DNA from 4 places in the Pseudodesulfovibrio tunisiensis genome. Region 1 is predicted to be linked to each of the others. Evidence: predicted binding sites of a transcription regulator. Region 1 holds the regulator's gene; each other region holds the start of a gene.
What was found. The regulator sigma-54, encoded in region 1, starts transcription at its own class of promoters, with help from an activator protein. The targets are predictions, from matches to a motif close to CTGGCACGGNNNNTGCTT.
Positions count from the first base shown of each region.

Region 2: a site for sigma-54 is predicted at 2,644-2,661, ahead of MPN23_RS16890 (TadE/TadG family type IV pilus assembly protein). Genes of this name have one in related genera too.
Region 3: a site for sigma-54 is predicted at 1,936-1,953, ahead of MPN23_RS12740 (protoporphyrinogen/coproporphyrinogen oxidase). Genes of this name have one in related genera too.
Region 4: a site for sigma-54 is predicted at 1,880-1,897, ahead of MPN23_RS10510 (NifB/NifX family molybdenum-iron cluster-binding protein). Genes of this name have one in related genera too.

Region 1 is NZ_CP094380.1:781,212-785,410, reverse strand. It holds gene rapZ (RNase adapter RapZ) at 1-828, opposite strand, end outside; gene MPN23_RS03900 (PTS sugar transporter subunit IIA) at 843-1,292, opposite strand; gene hpf (ribosome hibernation-promoting factor, HPF/YfiA family) at 1,294-1,839, opposite strand; gene rpoN (RNA polymerase factor sigma-54) at 1,878-3,302, opposite strand; gene lptB (LPS export ABC transporter ATP-binding protein) at 3,545-4,199, opposite strand, start outside.
Region 2 is NZ_CP094380.1:3,582,904-3,587,102, reverse strand. It holds gene MPN23_RS16905 (peptidylprolyl isomerase) at 1-548, shown strand, start outside; gene MPN23_RS16900 (pilus assembly protein TadG-related protein) at 632-1,798, opposite strand; gene MPN23_RS16895 (TadE/TadG family type IV pilus assembly protein) at 1,809-2,195, opposite strand; gene MPN23_RS16890 (TadE/TadG family type IV pilus assembly protein) at 2,198-2,599, opposite strand; gene MPN23_RS16885 (PAS domain-containing hybrid sensor histidine kinase/response regulator) at 2,803-4,199, opposite strand, start outside.
Region 3 is NZ_CP094380.1:2,641,630-2,645,828, reverse strand. It holds gene MPN23_RS12745 (M24 family metallopeptidase) at 1-516, opposite strand, end outside; gene MPN23_RS12740 (protoporphyrinogen/coproporphyrinogen oxidase) at 524-1,885, opposite strand; gene MPN23_RS12735 (phosphate ABC transporter substrate-binding protein) at 2,083-2,892, shown strand; gene pstC (phosphate ABC transporter permease subunit PstC) at 2,977-3,900, shown strand; gene pstA (phosphate ABC transporter permease PstA) at 3,950-4,199, shown strand, end outside.
Region 4 is NZ_CP094380.1:2,135,121-2,139,319, reverse strand. It holds gene MPN23_RS10520 (amidohydrolase) at 1-381, opposite strand, end outside; gene MPN23_RS10515 (Mrp/NBP35 family ATP-binding protein) at 463-1,329, opposite strand; gene MPN23_RS10510 (NifB/NifX family molybdenum-iron cluster-binding protein) at 1,416-1,679, opposite strand; gene MPN23_RS10505 (sigma-54 interaction domain-containing protein) at 1,999-3,336, opposite strand; gene MPN23_RS10500 (cation-transporting P-type ATPase) at 3,841-4,199, shown strand, end outside.

The sequences.
Region 1 (4,199 bases):
GAGCCGTGCATACACGGCTTCGGCCACGGCAACGGACCTGTGCCTGCCGCCAGTGCATCCCAGTGCCAACGTCATCCTGTATCGCCCTTCTTCCGCATACAGGGGAAGGATGTATTCCAGAAAATCAAGATAGCGGTCGAGAAATTCCGAGCCGGGCTGCCCTTGCAGAACATATTTCGAAACCGCTGCATCCTTGCCCGAAAGCTGCTTCAGTTTTTCATCAAAATACGGGTTCGGCAGGAAACGAAGATCAAAAACCAGATCAGCTTCCCGAGGCACTCCGTATTTGAAACCGAAGGAAATGACATGAACCCGCATTCCCTTGGCCTCTTCATCGAATGCCGCCCACTTCTCCTGAATCACGCGTCTGAGGTCATGGATGGAATACCCCGTGGTGTCGATGACCAGAGCTGCGGTCTGCCGGACGGGGTCCAACAGGTCGCGTTCCCGCTCCAGCGCCTGCTCCAGTCCCAAATCCCGGGTTTCCAGAGGATGCGGGCGACGGGTGGTGGCGTACCGTCGCACGAGCGTGTCCATTCGCGCTTCCAGAAAGACCACCTGAACCGCTGCCTGCTGCTCCTGCAACTGGCTGACGACGTCTTCCCAGCGCCGAGGGAAATCGGGCTGGCGCAGGTCCATGCCCAATACCAGACCTCGATGCTTTTTGTCCTGTCCGGAAAAAAGTTCGGCCAGCTTGGGCACCATGCCCGCTGGCAGGCCGTCAATGCAGAAATATCCGAGATCTTCGAATACCCGGAGAGCCGTGCTTTTTCCGGAGCCGGAAATGCCGGTGACCACGATGACGGGAAAAGTGTTGCGCGGAGACATCGCCACTCGGTTGGTTACGCGTTCTTGAGCAGGTTCCAGAGGGTATCTGCATCCACGGCATCCATGAATTCCTGTCTGAACGAGGAATCGCGCAGGAGCCGGGAAATATGCGCCAGAATGCGCAGATGCATTCCCGCCACCTGAGCCGGAGCAAGCACGAGAAAGAAGATGTGGCAGGGTTTGTGATCGAGCGCATCGAACTCCACCCCTTCGCTGCTGCGTCCCACCAGAACGAGAATCCTGTCCAGATCGTCGAGTTTGCCGTGGGGGATGGCGATTCCATCTCCGATGCCGGTGGAACCAAGCCCTTCACGTTCGAGAAGGACGCGAACGGCCTCGTTCGCGTCCAACTCGGAATATGCTTCGCCCAAGGGGGCGACAAGTTCTTTCAGTACCTCGGACTTTGTCGAGGAAACGAGGTTCGGAAAGATGAGTTTCTTGTCCAGGTAATCACCAAGTATCATGTCAGAATCCAGGTTCGATCAGTCCGAAATCCCCGTTCTTGCGCTTGTAGATGACATTGACGCCTTCGGTTTCCGCATTGCGGAACACCAGGAATTCGTGATCCATGGTTTCAAGCTGCATGGCGGCTTCGTCCACGCTCATGGGCTTTGGTTCATATTCGGAAGTCAGCTCGATCGACGGCGTACGTTCGCCGCTGAGGTCATCAAAGCTGAGGACGTTCATTTGCACGGTCTTGTTGCCGCGCGCCATCTTGCTGCGGCCCTTCATCTTTTCACGCATCTTTCTGAGCTGGGCTTCAACCTTGTCCAGCACCATGTCGATGGTGGAATACATGTCTTCGGAAGATTCGAAGGCCGAGATATGAATATTGTCGGCGGTAAGCACGATGTCCGCCTTGTGGCGAAACTTTTCTACCAGCAAATTCACCTGCAGTTCGGCAACCTCGTCGCCGGTGAAAAACTTTCCAAGCTTTTCAAACCGCTTGTTTGCATAGCCCTTGAGATGATCGGACGGTTCGAAATTCTTAAAGGTGAAGCTGATGTTCATGGTTACCCTCCTGGTTGATGATGGGTACAGACAACCTGTTAAAAAAACTGCTTGCGCTTGGAAGAGGACGGAATGTCCATTGCGGAACGATACTTGGCCACGGTGCGTCGGGCGATGTTCACGTCCAGCTTTTCCTTGAGAATCTCGCCGATGCGTTCGTCGCTCAGCGGCTTCTTGGGATCTTCCTCGGCGATCATCTTCTTGATGAGCGCCTTGACGCTTTCAGAGCCCACCTGAGAGCCGTCACCCAGGTCCAGCGCACTGTTGAAGAAAAACTTCAATTCGAAGATTCCGTGCGACGTGGACACATACTTGTTGGTGGTAATCCGGCTGACAGTGGATTCGTGCATGCTGATGTCCTCGGCGACCTCCTTGAGGATGAGGGGCTTGAGTTTGGTCACCCCGTTCATGAAGAACTCGCGTTGAAAGCGGACTATGCTCTCAACTACCTTATACAAGGTGCGCTGCCGCTGGTACAGGCTTTTCATGAGCCATGCAGCCGAACGCATCTTTTCCTGAAAGTATTCCTTGTCCTTGGCCGGAGCCGCGTCCAGGCTGTCCATGTAGAAGGAATTCATCTGCAGCCGAGGCAGTCCGTCCTCGTTCAGGATGATGACGAAATCGTCGCCGTAGCGGTACACGAAGACATCCGGGCTGACGTAATATGGTTCGGTACTGCTGAAATTAGTCCCGGGCATGGGGTCGAGCTTCTGGATTTCATCCAGATAGCCCTTGAGTTCTTCCAATGAAATCTTGAACTTGCGTGCAAGGGGCTTGTAGCGATGCTTTTCAAGGTCCTCCAGATGCTCGGTAACCAGCGAGACCAGAATGGGGTCTTCGTCCATTTTGAAAAACTCCATCTGGACCATCAGACATTCCTGCGGGGTGCGGGATGCCACGCCCACCGGATCAAGCCGCTGGATGCGTTTGATCACGGCCTCGATGCTCTCTTCCGGAGCGGAAACCATGCATTGTATTTCCTGAATGGAGGCCTGGAGATATCCCTTGCTGTCCAGATTGCCCAGAATGACTTCACAGATGGCAAGGTCCTGTTCCGTGAAATCGGAAAGATGAATCTGCCAGCTCAGATGGCCTTCGAGAGAAGGTTTCGATGCCAGACGGGCTTCAAAGGAGAGCCCTTCTTCAGGGTGGTCCGTTTCCCGGACCTGAGCCTGCTTCGAGGTACTTGAAAATTCACCGAGATAGTTTTCCCAGTCCGCATTGCGGACCAGTTCCTCGTTTTCCTGGGATTCGCTCAGCTTTTCGTTGGGGTCGCTTTCATGCTGCGGTTCGATGGGGTCCGTTTCCGATTCGTCCAGAAACGGGTTTTCCAGAAGTTCCTGCTGAACCGTTTCAACCAATTCCAAACGCGAGAGTTGCAGCAGCTTGATGGCCTGCTGCAACTGGGGAGTCATGACCAGTTGTTGCGAAAGCTTGAGTTGTTGTCTGAGTTCCAGTCCCATATTGATGCCCTGTGAACGCCGCTGAAGCCCGTTCCGGGTTGTGCTCGATTATCAAATCATGCGTTATTGTAATCCGATCGTTTGTGATACTATGCCACACACTGGGCACCCCTGCAAGACAAACCGCCTAACATGCCGTGACTATAGAAAATATACAGGCAGATACACGATATGAAAAAAGTGTACCAAACCTTTCCGGGAGGTGTAAATCGGGAAAAGGGGAAAAAACGCGGAATCCGCTTTTACAGGCGAAAATCCTCGCCGAGATATATCTGCCGAGCCTGACTGTTCTGGACGATTTCCTCGGGAGCTCCCTCCAGAATGACCGCGCCTTCGTAAACGAGATAGGCGCGGTCGCAGATACTCAGGGTCTCGCGCACATTGTGGTCGGAAATCAATACGCCGATGCCCATGCTCTTGAGCACGGAAATGATTTCCTGAATGTCGATGACCGCAATGGGGTCAATGCCGGCAAACGGTTCGTCGAGCAGGATGAAATCCGGGTCCAGAATCAGGGCCCGGGCGATTTCCAGACGACGACGTTCGCCGCCGGACAGGAACATGGAGGCCTGATCCTGAAGTTTGGTGATGGTAAACATCTCCAGCAGCTCGTCGGCGCGGGCCCGCTGCTGAGCCCGGGTCATGTCGGTCTGTTCCAGAATGATCTCCAGATTCTGGCGGACGGTCAGCTTCTTGAAGATGGAGCTTTCCTGGGGAAGATAGCTCACGCCGAGGCGTGCGCGTTCATGAAGAGGAAGGCCGGTGATGGGCTTGCCATGCAGCGACACCTCGCCGGCATTGGGTTTGACAATGCCGACAAGCATGTAGAACGTCGTGGTTTTCCCCGCGCCGTTGGGACCGAGAAGTCCCACGACTTCCTTGGGATTGACCTCAAGG
Region 2 (4,199 bases), 810 kb from region 1:
GAATCACCCTTCTGCTCACCGCTTTCGCGACCCTGCTCGCCCTGACAACGCCCTGTCTGGCCTCGGCCCCGGAAAACACCCTGTACATGGATCTGGAATTCGGCAGGGTGGAAATCGAAATGCGGCCCGACCTGGCCCCGGCCCACTGCAAACGGATCAAGGAACTGGTCCGCACGGGATTTTACGACGGCGTGGTATTCCACCGCGTGATCGACGGCTTCATGGCCCAGACCGGCGACCCCACGGGCACGGGCAGAGGCGGTTCCGGCCAGAACATTCCCGCGGAATTCAACAGCGAGCCTCATGTGCGCGGCACCGTGAGCATGGCCCGCGCCTCAAGCCCGAACAGCGCGGACAGCCAGTTCTTCATCTGTTTCGAAACCGTGCCGAGCCTGGATCGCAACTATACGGTCTGGGGCAAGGTGACCAAGGGCATGGAATACGTGGACATGATCACCAAGGGCGACAAATGGGCCAACGGCATGGTCAAGAATCCGGACAGGATCGTCTCCATGAAGGTCGCTGCCGACGTGCAGAAGGCCCAATAGCCAGACAAGTCGAACCAATCGAAACGCCGCGCCCCCATTCGGGACGCGGCGTTTTTTCATCATGCATGCAGGCATCCGCGGAATCAACTGCGGCTGGAATCCATGAGCAGACGGCTCATGCGCAGAATGCAGTCATCGTTTCCCGAGGGGTCCGGGTCCACGGCCACGGCATTGATGAATCGGGCCGAGACATTGCCCTGCCCGTCCACTCCCTCGATGAAGAACGCACCCAGCTCATAGACATAAATCGAATTTCTGCCGGAAATCGGCGGCTGCCGAGGGTCGTAGAACGCCATGAGCGCGACCCGGGGGCTGTCCATGGGATCATCGTACACGCTGCCCTCGACCGCATTCCTGGACGAATCCCAATACGCATAGGGGTCCTCGCCCAGAAGATCGTTCACTCCCTGCTTGACCGGCCCGGCGCTGTTGCCCGGCTCCAGCAGCAGTTCGTCGCCCGGTTCCACCAAGGTGTCGTTGGACCCGGTGCACCCCGCGATGTTCTCGCGCACCGCATCCGCCCCGGTCACGGGATCGCCCTTGTTCACGGGCGGCAGGTCCACGAGGTTGTACTGCCCCGGAGCAATGGCGAGCTGCGGATCACCGGGCTTGATGATGATCTGCGTGCCCACGTCGCCCTGATCGTAGCCAAGCACGTTCACCGAAGCGAGCTCGCCCGGACTTTCCACGTCCAGTTCCCCGTTCCCGTAGCCCTTGGTGCCCGGGTCCGCATAGTCGTCCCACTCGAACTTGGTGGGTACCACGAACGGCTTGACGCACTTGGAGCCGCACACCGGAACCAGCCCGGCCCGGGCCGTGACCGAAAGGTCCACCACGGGCACGCCAATGACTCCGCCGAAATGCAATGCCAGGGGATTTTCCCGTTCCCGGCTGAGCGTAATGGTCACTTCCACCTGATCGGGATCATCAGGATCGGGCGCTCCGTTTCCGAGAAACACGATGTCCGCATCCTGTATCGCGACCGCAACCTGATCCGCCTCATCCATGTTTCTGGCGGCATATGCCCTGATCACGGCCCGCAGTCCCGTGAAATCCCGACCATAGGCAAGCAGGGAATTGGCCCCGGCAAGCGCGGCGGTATCAGCAGCGGTCTGCAACCGGGCCCGCTTGAGATGAATGTGTCCCAGATCCACGGCCAGAGCCACCATGCCCATGATCACGGTCATGGACAGGGCCACAACCACGCTGGCAAGCCCATGCTCATCCCTGAATACATGATGAAAACGCATCACGACGCCCTCACTCCATTTTGGCCACGGCTGCGGTTGTCACTCCCTGCGGCATGAACTCCTCCCACGGAAAGATCGTATATCCGGAAAAATCATAGGCCAGCTCGACCTGCACTTCCTGCCCCAGACCGGGATTCGAGGCCGTGGTCACGGCCACATCCAGATTCTGATCCATGAGTCCGGCACGGGAGACGCATTCCCGCACCGCCTCGGTGGGGTCATGGCCTCTGGAAGCCATGATCACGCCTTCCCGCGCGGCACGGGCAAGGACATGGTTGATGTCGATGAACTTGGAAATGTCCCAGACCCCGGCCATGATCGGAATCAGGACCAAGGCCAGTGCCAGGGCGAATTCCACGGCGGCCGCGCCTTGTCTGCCTTCCTGCGTGCGCTTCATGCTCACCGCTCCCGGGTCATGACCGCGGTCGCCGCGACCTGATTCACGCTTTCAAGGCCGGGCACGATGGAACCGACCACCACGAATTCAAAGGGGACGGAAACGGAAACCGACACGGGCTGGCCGGAATTTCGCTCACCCACGCTCACGTTCGGAGTCTGATCCAGACCGCCCGAAGCGATCTCCCCGATCACCCGGTCCAGTATGTCGTTTTCCTCGGCCTCGACCAGAATGGCCATGCGCGCGCCCTCGTTGGCTGCGCCGCGTACCACGCTCTGCGTCCAGTACAGCCGGGCGAAATCCATGATCCCCAACAGAACCACCACAAACAGCGGCAGGATCAGCGCGGTTTCCACCACGGCCTGTCCACTTCTGCTTCGCGTATTCCGTCTGTCGTTTCTCATGCTTTGCCTCGTCCGGTTTCGGGCACACGGCCCCACCCGAACCAAAGCAAGGCACATGCCAAATCCGGGCACCGACACCAGGTCCAAAAACATGTATTATTTCAAGATGGTTATGAAGAACAGAAAACAGGAAGGCAAAAGGAGTCAAACCGCCCGATCCACCAAAAAGAGAGTTCACCGGTCGCCAATACATGATTTATGGATCATTCGACATTCTCGCCGGCATCCTCGGCAGCAGGGCCCAGCACATGCTCCAACTCCCGACGGAGGTCCTCCATGGTCATGGGCTTGGCCACATAGCCGTCCATGCCGTGAGACAGAAAACGCTCCCTGTCGTTGGGCATGCTGTGGGCCGTCAGGGCAATGATGGGCACCCTGCCCCGCTGCCCGGGCAAATCCCGTATTGCCCGAACCGCTTCCAGTCCATCCATCTGCGGAATGCGGATATCCATGAAAATGCAGTCGAACGCCTGCTCCGAGGCCATTTTCAATGCCTGAGGACCTGTCGAGGCTGTCGCGACCTTGTGCCCGAGGATTTCCAGAAACCGGCGTGCGGCAAGCCGGTTCACGGCCTCGTCCTCGACCAGCAGAACCCGATGGCAAACCTGTGCCCCCGTCTGCGTTCCCGAACTCACCTGTTCCGGCAGGGGAAGCGACACAGGAATGGACAGAAGCGCTTCGGTTCCCTTGTCCGGTTCGCTGCTCAGGCACAGTTCGCCGCCCAGCAAAAACACCAGATCACGGACCACACGCAGGCCAAGTCCCTTGTGCAGATAATCGCCCGAGTACGGGAGTCCGTTCGTCGTCTCGAACCGGAAGAGATCGGCAAGCTGTTCCACATTCATGCCCTTTCCCCTGTCCGCGATGCGAAGGACAAAGACTGCACCGCGCTCCACCCGGGAGTCGGTCACGGCCAGCATTTCCAGATCGACGTCCTGACGGGAAAACTTCAAGGCATTGGAAAGCAGGTTGAACAGAATCTGCCGCAGCTTGTCGGCATCGCCACACAGCAGCGAAGGAGTTCCCCGGGCAATGGAAACGTGCAGCTCGGCACCGCACTGCTTCAGCGTGGGCCGAAAAATCCGCATGGCCCATTCAGCCAGTTCCGCCGGGACAAAATGTTCGTGACACGTTTGATCGCGTCGAGGGTCGGCATGAGTCAGGTTGAGCACGTTTTCCAGCGCGGCAAGCAAGGCCCGGCCCGAAGCCACGGCGCTGGCCGCATATTCGCTCTGTTCCTCCTCCAGACCGGAATATTCGAGCAATTGCAGCATGCCCAGCACGGCATTGAGCGGTGTTCGGATTTCATGACTCATGTTGGCAAGAAACAGACTCTTGGCCCTATTGGCAGCCAAGGCAGCCTCCCGGGCAATGATCAATTCCTCCTCGGCCTTTTTCCGCTCGGACTGGTCGATGTGAATGCCCACCACGCGAAGCGGTCTGCCCAGATCATCCCGCATGCAGACCCGCCCCTTGGCCAGAACCCATGTCCATCCGCCATCCGCGTTGAGCAGCCTGTACTCGCATTCGTAGCTTTCGGAATGCCCATCCAGATGCTCCTGAAGCAGCTTGAGCACCCGAGCCTTGTCATCCGGATGAA
Region 3 (4,199 bases), 1.7 Mb from region 1:
TTCGGTCTGGCCGGGCTGCAGAAAGGTTGCCATGTGCTCGAACATTTCGTGGTTCAGGCGCATGGCGTCATCCATGAGCCGGATTTCCTCGGCATCCTTGATGATGCGCAGTTCCTCGACAAGGCCGTCAATGGCCGTGAGGGACACGTGCTCGATCAGGCGTTCGTGGTCGAACAGGTGAAAGGCCTTGGGCTCGAACGCGAGATTCGAGACCTTGTGGTCCTTGAGGAATCCGCCCACGGTGCCGAACTTGTCGCCCGTGTACACGCAGATGTTTTTCGGGTCCCAGACCTGTGCCGCCGCATCCGAGTAGCGGGGATCGGTGAAAAGATAGTCGTCGCCGTCCGCAGTGATCACGAGCCAGCCCGAGGACTCGTTGCACTGGGCGTCATGCAGCTCGAAGCCGCTCAGATAGAAGCGGTTGGCCGCATGGGACACGAGCAGGGCCGGGATTTTCCGTTCCGAGAGCAGCTGCTTGAGATTTTCCCTGCGCTGCCGGTAGATCGCATTTTTCATAAGAGCATCACTTCCATGAGTAGGTGGTTTCCGGTTCGCCGGCGACCATGCGCTGCGCCCATTCCACGCCCTGCATCACGGAGTGGTCCATGTTGGCCACTTCGTACTTCCAGCCGCCGAAGCGGCCGCGCGAATAGATGTCCAGCGCCTCCAGCCTCGGCTGGATCGCGGCAAGGGCACTGTTTCGTTGCAGGCAGGGCACGGGGTAGCCGTAGTCCACGGCAATTTCCCATTTCGTGACGATGTCGGGAACGCGTCCCGCATCGAGCATGTCGCTGTTTATCAGACCGGAGATGGTCCGGTCCATGAGTTCATCCAGATTTTCCGGCTTGTGATCCGACCAGGAAGTCTCGCACATGAACGCGAGCTGCTCCCCGGGACGAGCCACGTTGTTCGGAGAATAGTTGTGGAAATTCGTCACCCTGTAGAACGGGGAATCGCTTTCCGGGAAATACATCCAGCATCGGGAATTGTGGTCCGCCTCGCTCTGCATGTCCAGCCCGACCCCGCCGACGTACACGGAATTGTGCGTAAGCCGGGCAGCGGCCTCCCTGAGTTCGGCATCGGGCGAGATCAGCCATTTCCCGGCCAGCAGATCAAGGGGCGCGGTGTTCAGAAGAAAGTCGTATTCCACGACCTCGCCCTGCACCGTGCGCACGGTCCGGGCTGCCGCGTCGATTTCCACGACCTTCTGCCCATAGCGGATGCGGTCTTCCAGCCGTGCTGCCTGTCTGCGGAAGATTTCCCCGGTGCCCCCGTGCAGAGGGAATTTGAACGTGCTGTTCGGCCCCCACGCCACATCGTCACACTCTCGGAGGATTCGTTCCAGCACCATTTTCAGATCAACCACACTGACCCGCTCGCCGATCCATGAATACTGCATGAGTTCGAGCGGGGTGGCCCAGACCTTGAAGTTGTAGGGCAGCATGAAATATCGGGCAATGCCCGGGCCGAACACGTGCAGAATCCATTCGCGAAAACTGGTCGGGGGCTCCTCGGGACGGTTGCCGGGCAGCAGGCCCTCCACGCATTCCCAGCGCGGGCCTTCGGGCAGGTGGCGCACGTTGTTCTGGAAGGGATACGGCACCCATGAGGAACAGGTGCGCACCCAGGATTCCCGCTGGTGCTCCAGCCGTTCGTCACCAAGCAAGTCGTCCATGAGGTCGTCGAAGTATTTATAATGCGAAAATACCACATGCCCGCCAATATCCCACGTAAAACCGTGGGAGTCGGTAAAGCTGGCGGCAAGGCCGCCTGCGTGGTCGTGGCGTTCCAGAATCAGGAAGTCGTCTTCCCCGAGTTCCCTGAGCCTGCGGGCCGCGCCCAGTCCGGTGGGGCCTGCCCCGATGATGAGATATTTCGTTTTCATGGATGTCTCCGCATGGTTTCCGGGGGAATAATTTGCCAATCGGGAGAAATAATCAAGTAGTGTGCCACCGGAGGAATGTTGCAGGTGTCACTCAGGTTTTGCCTGCGCGTCACGCACCCGTAACACGGTTTTGCTAGTTGTTTTCCACGCAAATGAGGCCGACCAGACCCCAAAATATTCTGAGGAAGGACAACATCATGAAAAAACTGAGTGTTTTTGTACTGACCGTCGTGTTTGCCATTGCTTCCACCGTGGCCTTTGCCGGCCAGATTCGCGTCAAGGGCTCCACCACCGTGGACCCGGCCATGAAAAAGCTGGTGGCCGCGTATCAGAACAAGACCCCGGGCGTGACCTTTTCCATCTCCGCCACCGGCTCGGGCGACGGAGCCAAGGCCATCATCAACGGCACCGCGGACATCGGCATGATGTCCCGCGACATGAAGTCTGCCGAGGCCGAAAAGTGCAAGGCCAACGGCGTGACCCCGGTCCAGTACGTGATCGCCCTGGACTGCCTCGTGCCCATCGTGCATCCCTCCAATGCAGTGAACGGCCTGACCACGGCTCAGCTCAAGGACATCTATCAGGACAGGATCCGCGACTGGAAGGACGTGGGCGGCAACAAGGGCATGATTGCGCTGTTCTCCCGCGAGACCAATTCCGGCACCTACGAGGTGTGGCACAAGAAGGTCATGAAAAAGGAAGACGAATTCGAGATGGTCTCCCGCATGCCGTCGAACGCGGCCATGGCCGCCAAGATCGCGGGCAACAGGAAGGGCATCGGCTACGTGGGGCTGGGCTTCCTGAATCCCAGAATCAAGCCGCTGACCGTGGACGGCGTGGAAGCCAACATGCAGAACGCCATCAACAAGTCCTACCCCCTGTCCCGCGGCCTGAATCTCTATACCCGCGACACCGTGTCCGCCGAGGCCAGGGCGTTCATCGACTTCACGCTGAGTCCGGAAGGCCAGAAGCTGATCGAGGAAGCCGGATTCGTTCCGGTCAGGTAGCGGAATCGGCCTGAACAGACAGACAAACGCGCTTCCGCCAGGACGTTCGGCGTCCCGGCGGATCGGCGCGCCCAAGGACGGCTTATGCTGAACAGACATGCCAGGGAAAAAATCATCAAGGGCTTTTTCTTCTGCTGCGCCAGCCTTTCGATCATTGCGCTGGGCCTGATCATGTACTTTCTGTTTTCCGAGGCCCTGCCCACATTCACGGGCTTCGACGCCGTGGGCGAACATCATGCGGGCGTGCCCATCCTCGACTTCATTTTCGGGGACAAGTGGAAGCCGGTTTCCGAGACGCCGCAATGGGGCATTCTCCCGCTCATCGCCGGGTCCGTATGCGTGACCGCACTCTCTTCGCTCATCGCCATTCCGCTGGGCATCATGACCGCCATCTATCTGGCCGAAATCGCGCCCAACAAGGTGCGGGAAATCGTGAAGCCGCTCATCGAGCTGCTCGCGTCCCTGCCTTCGGTGGTCATCGGCTTTTTCGGGCTGGCCGTGGTGGCTCCGGTCATGCTGGAACTGTTCGACATCCGTTTCGGGGTCAACATGCTCAATGCCTCGATCATGCTGGCATTCATGGCCGTGCCCACCATCACCTCGGTGGCCGAGGACGCGATTCATTCCGTACCGGGCGAACTGCGCGAAGGCTCGCTGGCCCTTGGCGCGACCCGGTTCGAGACCATTGCGCGCGTCGTGCTGCCCGCATCCCTGTCCGGTCTGTCCACGGCCGTGATTCTGGGCATGTCCCGATCCATCGGCGAAACCATGGTCGTACTCATGGTGGCAGGCGGCGCAGCCATGATTCCGGGATCGATCTTCGACCCGGTTCGGCCCATGCCCGCAAGCATAGCCGCGGAAATGGGCGAGACCAGCTTCGGTCTGGAAATGCACTATTTCGCGCTGTTCGCCATTGCGCTGGTCCTGTTCGCGATCACGTTCCTGTTCAACCTGCTGGCCGACCACATTGCGCACAAGTACAAGCAGGTCGGCTCGGCGTCCCTGTAGGATTTTTTCATTTCAACGCCACCACAGTGGCGGAGGAGCAATGACGGAAATGACCGAAGCAAGCGTGAACATGACCGGTTCCGAACACGCGGCCCGCCACCTGTTCCGGCGCAAGGCGACCCAGGAGGTCTGGTTCGGGCTGTTCCGCGTGGCCGTGGCCCTGAACGGTCTGGCCCTGTTCACCATCGTGGGCTACATGGTCTACTACGGCCTTCCGGCCATCAGTTGGGATTTCCTGACCGGCATGCCCACGGAAGGCGGGCTGGCCGGAGGCATCTTCCCGTGCATCGTGGGCACGT
Region 4 (4,199 bases), 1.4 Mb from region 1:
GCCACCGGCCTCGGCAAAGGTGGTCACGCCGGACTTGATGAGCTCGATGCCGCAGGCAAGGGTGGAGAAATACGAATCGTCCTCAAGCAGCGCGCTTTCAAAGGGCCATGTGCGGTCATGCAGCCATGTGAGCAGGTTCACGTCGTCGGCCAGTCCGCGTTCGAGCTGCTGGGAAGTGTGGACGTGGGTGTTGATCAGGCCGGGCAGCACGAGCTTGCCTGTTGCGTCCACGATTTCCGCGTCTTCGGGAATCATGTCCTCGGGCACGCCGCCGATGGCCGCGATCTTGCCCTGACTCACGAGCACGTCGCCGCCCTGAAAGATGCGGCGCTGTTTGTCCATGGTCAGGATGGTTGCGTTGCGGATGAGTGTCGTTGTCATGGTTCCCCCTTGCAATGCATACGGCCATGCTTCGAAAAAACGAAGCATGGCCGTGAATTATTCTGTCGTGTTTCCGGAAACTTATTCGGGAAGGGCCAGCAGAGGCTTGATGATTTCCGCGAATATCTTGCCCGTGGACGTGTCCTTGTGGACCTTCATGAACGGGTAGCCTTCGTCGCCGGAGCGGGCGACTTCCGGATCAATGGGCACGCGTCCGAGGAAGTTCGCGCCCATTTCCCTGGCCAGTTCTTCGCCGCCGCCGGAACTGAAGATGTTGTGGATGGCTCCGCAATCCGGGCAGACAAAGCCGGACATGTTCTCGATCACGCCGAACACGGTGTTTTCCAGTTCACGCACAAAGGAGATGGAGCGGCGCACGTCGTCCACGGCCACGCCCTGCGGAGTGGTCACGATCACGCCGAGCGCGTCGGTGCCCAGAGTCTGGAGCGTGGAGAGCGGCTCGTCGCCGGTTCCCGGAGGGCAGTCGACCACGAGAAAATCGAGATCGCCCCAGGCCACGTCCTCCACGAACTGCTTGATCAGGCCGATCTTGACCGGACCGCGCCAGATCACGGCCTGATTCGGGTCGGGAATCAGAAAGCCGAGGGACATGACCCACAGGTTGCGGTTCCACTGCACGGGTTCCATCTTGCCGTCGGAAACCTTGGGGGCATTGCCCTTGAGGCTGAGCAGGCGGGGGATGGACGGGCCGTGCACGTCAACGTCGAGCAGGCCGACCTTCTTGCCGGCCAGAGCCAGGGCCACCGCAATGTTCGCGGCGACAGTGGACTTGCCAACGCCGCCCTTGCCGGACATGACCACGACCTTGTGCTTGATGCGGGACAGGGTCTTCTTCAGCTTCATGTCTTCCTGGCTGGGACAACCGTTCGGGTTGGAACAGCCGCCGTCTCCGGTAGCCGAAGAACAGCCGTTGCATGCGTCGCTCATATGAGACTCCTTGCGGGTGGTTTGCTTCAATGTTTCGAAGGAGAGTTAACACCTGATGCGGGAATGTCAAATGCCTGTTTGCCAGGTCAGTCGCGCTCCTGTCCCGCGTCGGCATTCGGGACGGGCACAACCGCCGGGGATCGGCGTTCCCCGCAGTTTCTGCAACCGGGCATGGCAAAGTCCGCCAGAGAACCTTGCAGGTAGGCCCGGAGTGTTTCGTCAATGGTTCCAGTCAACCATGGATGCACGGCAATGCCGCCGCGCTCCAGATGCTTGCGGGTGGTGTCGCACACTGCGCCGCAGAGAATGCAAGTTACCCCGCAGGCCATAATGGCGGATGTCCTGTCCATAGGGTCCTTTGAGGGAAGGGATAGGCGGCCTGCGGGGTAAATATGGTTGTCCTGATCTGTCTCGTACAGCCGGTATTCGCTTGCGTTGTCGAATACCGAGGCAAGTCGATCCTGGTAACAAGCCAGGCAAATCAGGTTCTTTGTTTCCGTCATAATCGGCTCCGTCCGCGGGACATTCCGACGCGAACTGACTAGACGCAAAGCATGCGGCGTGCCAAAGAAATATATAAAATAAAAGTATGTAAATACTGGTGTTTACTTTCCCAGTGCGAAGCTGAAAGGGAAGAGGGATGCGCCCGGAATCGTCGGGGCAGGCGAATTATTCGCCCGATTTTTCGCAGCGGGCGAGCATGCGGCGGAGCGTGTCCTTGGAAATGCCGAGTTCCCGGCAGGTGGCCATGCGTTTGCCATCATTGCGTTGCAGCGCCGCGCGCACGGCCCGGCACTTGATCTGTTCCAGCGTGCCGGAAAACAGGGCGTTCGGGTCAGTGGAACCGGACTGTCTGGGCCGGAGGTTCTCGGGCAGATGGTCCACCTGAATGAAGCCCGAGGAGCACAGGATGAACGCGAATTCCAGGATGTTTTCCAGCTCGCGTACGTTGCCCGGGAAGTCATGGCGCATGAGAATGTGCATCACGTCTTCGGAAACCCCGTCCACTTGTTTGCCCTGAATCGCGTTGAATTCCTCGATGAAGTGGTCCAGAAGCAGGCCGATGTCTCCGCGTCGCTCGCGCAGGGGCGGCAACCGCAGGGTGACCACGTTCAGGCGATAGTACAGGTCCTGCCGGAACGTGCCGTCTGCGACCAGTTTTTCCAGATTGCGGTTTGTGGCCGCCACAACGCGTACGTTCGCCTTGACCGGATGCACTCCGCCCAATGGCTCGAACGCCTTTTCCTGAAGCACGCGGAGCAGCTTGACCTGCAATTTTGCTGGCAGGTCGCCGATTTCATCCAGAAAGATCGTGCCGCCGCGTGCCAATTCGAAGCGGCCCGGTTTGTCCTTGCGCGCGTCCGTGAACGCACCGGCCTTGTATCCGAACAATTCGGATTCCAGCAGGGTGTCGGGCAGTGCGCCGCAGTTCACGGCCACGAATGGCCCGTCCTTGCGCGTGCTCAGGTTGTGGATGGCCCGGGCAAACAGTTCCTTGCCCGTGCCGGATTCGCCCAGCAGAAGCACCGTGGCCTCGGAACGGCTTACCTGTGGCAGGATTTCGAATATCTTTTCCAGAGCCGGACTGCGGCCCACGATGTCCTCGAACTTGTACAGTTCCTTGACCCGTTTGCGCATGACCTGAATCTCGGTCAGGTCGCGGAAGGTCTCCACCCCGCCGATCACTTCGCCGCGGGCATTGCGCAACGGCGAGGCGGAAATGGAAATGGGCACCTTTCTGCCGTCCCGGCGTACCACGAAAATCGACTTGTTCGTGATGGGACCGCCATTCTGCAAGCACGCCTTGAGCGCGCAGTTTCCGTCGCACAGGCTGGAGCGGAACACGTCCCAGCATTTGCAGCCCACGGCCTCGGACGCGCTGATGCCCGTGATGCGTTCGGCTGCCTCGTTGAAGTACGTCACGTTCCAGTCCGCATCCACGGTGAACAGCCCGTCGGCAATGGACGAAAATACGTCCTCAAGCGGAAGATCCCTGGGAAACGGCATGACGGCAACCTATCAGGGATACGCACGCACGCCAATAGCCGGGGGATGGGAAAAGAGGCCTTCGGCGACCCTCCCGGGGGGCCCGGGCGCTGCCCGGACCCGTCAAGGAGCAAGGCCCCTTGGATCCCCATTCCGTTTCGGGAAAATCGAGCAGCCGGAGGAATGCCCTGCCGGGACATTTCTCCGGCTGCTCGATTTGCCCGAAACGGGTGGTCCGAAAGAGAGAGTTTTTTTTCTTTGTCTGTTCATTTCCCCCGAGATTCGTTTCTCGGCAGGGCAGGTTTGGCTGTGGTGCGACCAACTACGCCGCCATATGAGCCTGACAAGTTCCCTGTGTTTTTTCAGGCGGCGTAGCACCAAAAAGTTTCGGATTCCTGAACCTTTTTCAAAAGGTTTAGGTCGCCGAAGGCAAAAAAGGGATCAGGACTTGTCTTGAATCCGCGAGGCGGGGTATGGTCGGGGCAAAATGGGCATATTCGGTCGGATTTCGATGGAGGGGGAACCATGGAAAGGTTGCTGGACAAGCATTGGCATCACATTGAGGCGGACGAGGTTGCGCAGTTTCTGGACGTTGATCCCGGGAAGGGGCTGGACGAGCTGGAGGTGGAGCAGCGGCTGAAGCATTTCGGGGAGAACGTGATCACCGGGAAGAAGGGCAGGACGAATCTGGAAAGGTTCCTGCTGCAATTCCATCAGCCGCTTGTCTACATTCTGATAGCGGCAGGGCTGGTGACGGCGTATCTGGGCGAGTGGGTGGATTCGCTGGTCATACTGGCCGTGGTGCTGGTGAACGCGGTGGTGGGGTACATTCAGGAGGCCAAGGCCGTGAAGGCGCTGGATTCCCTGTCCGCGAGCATGAGCAC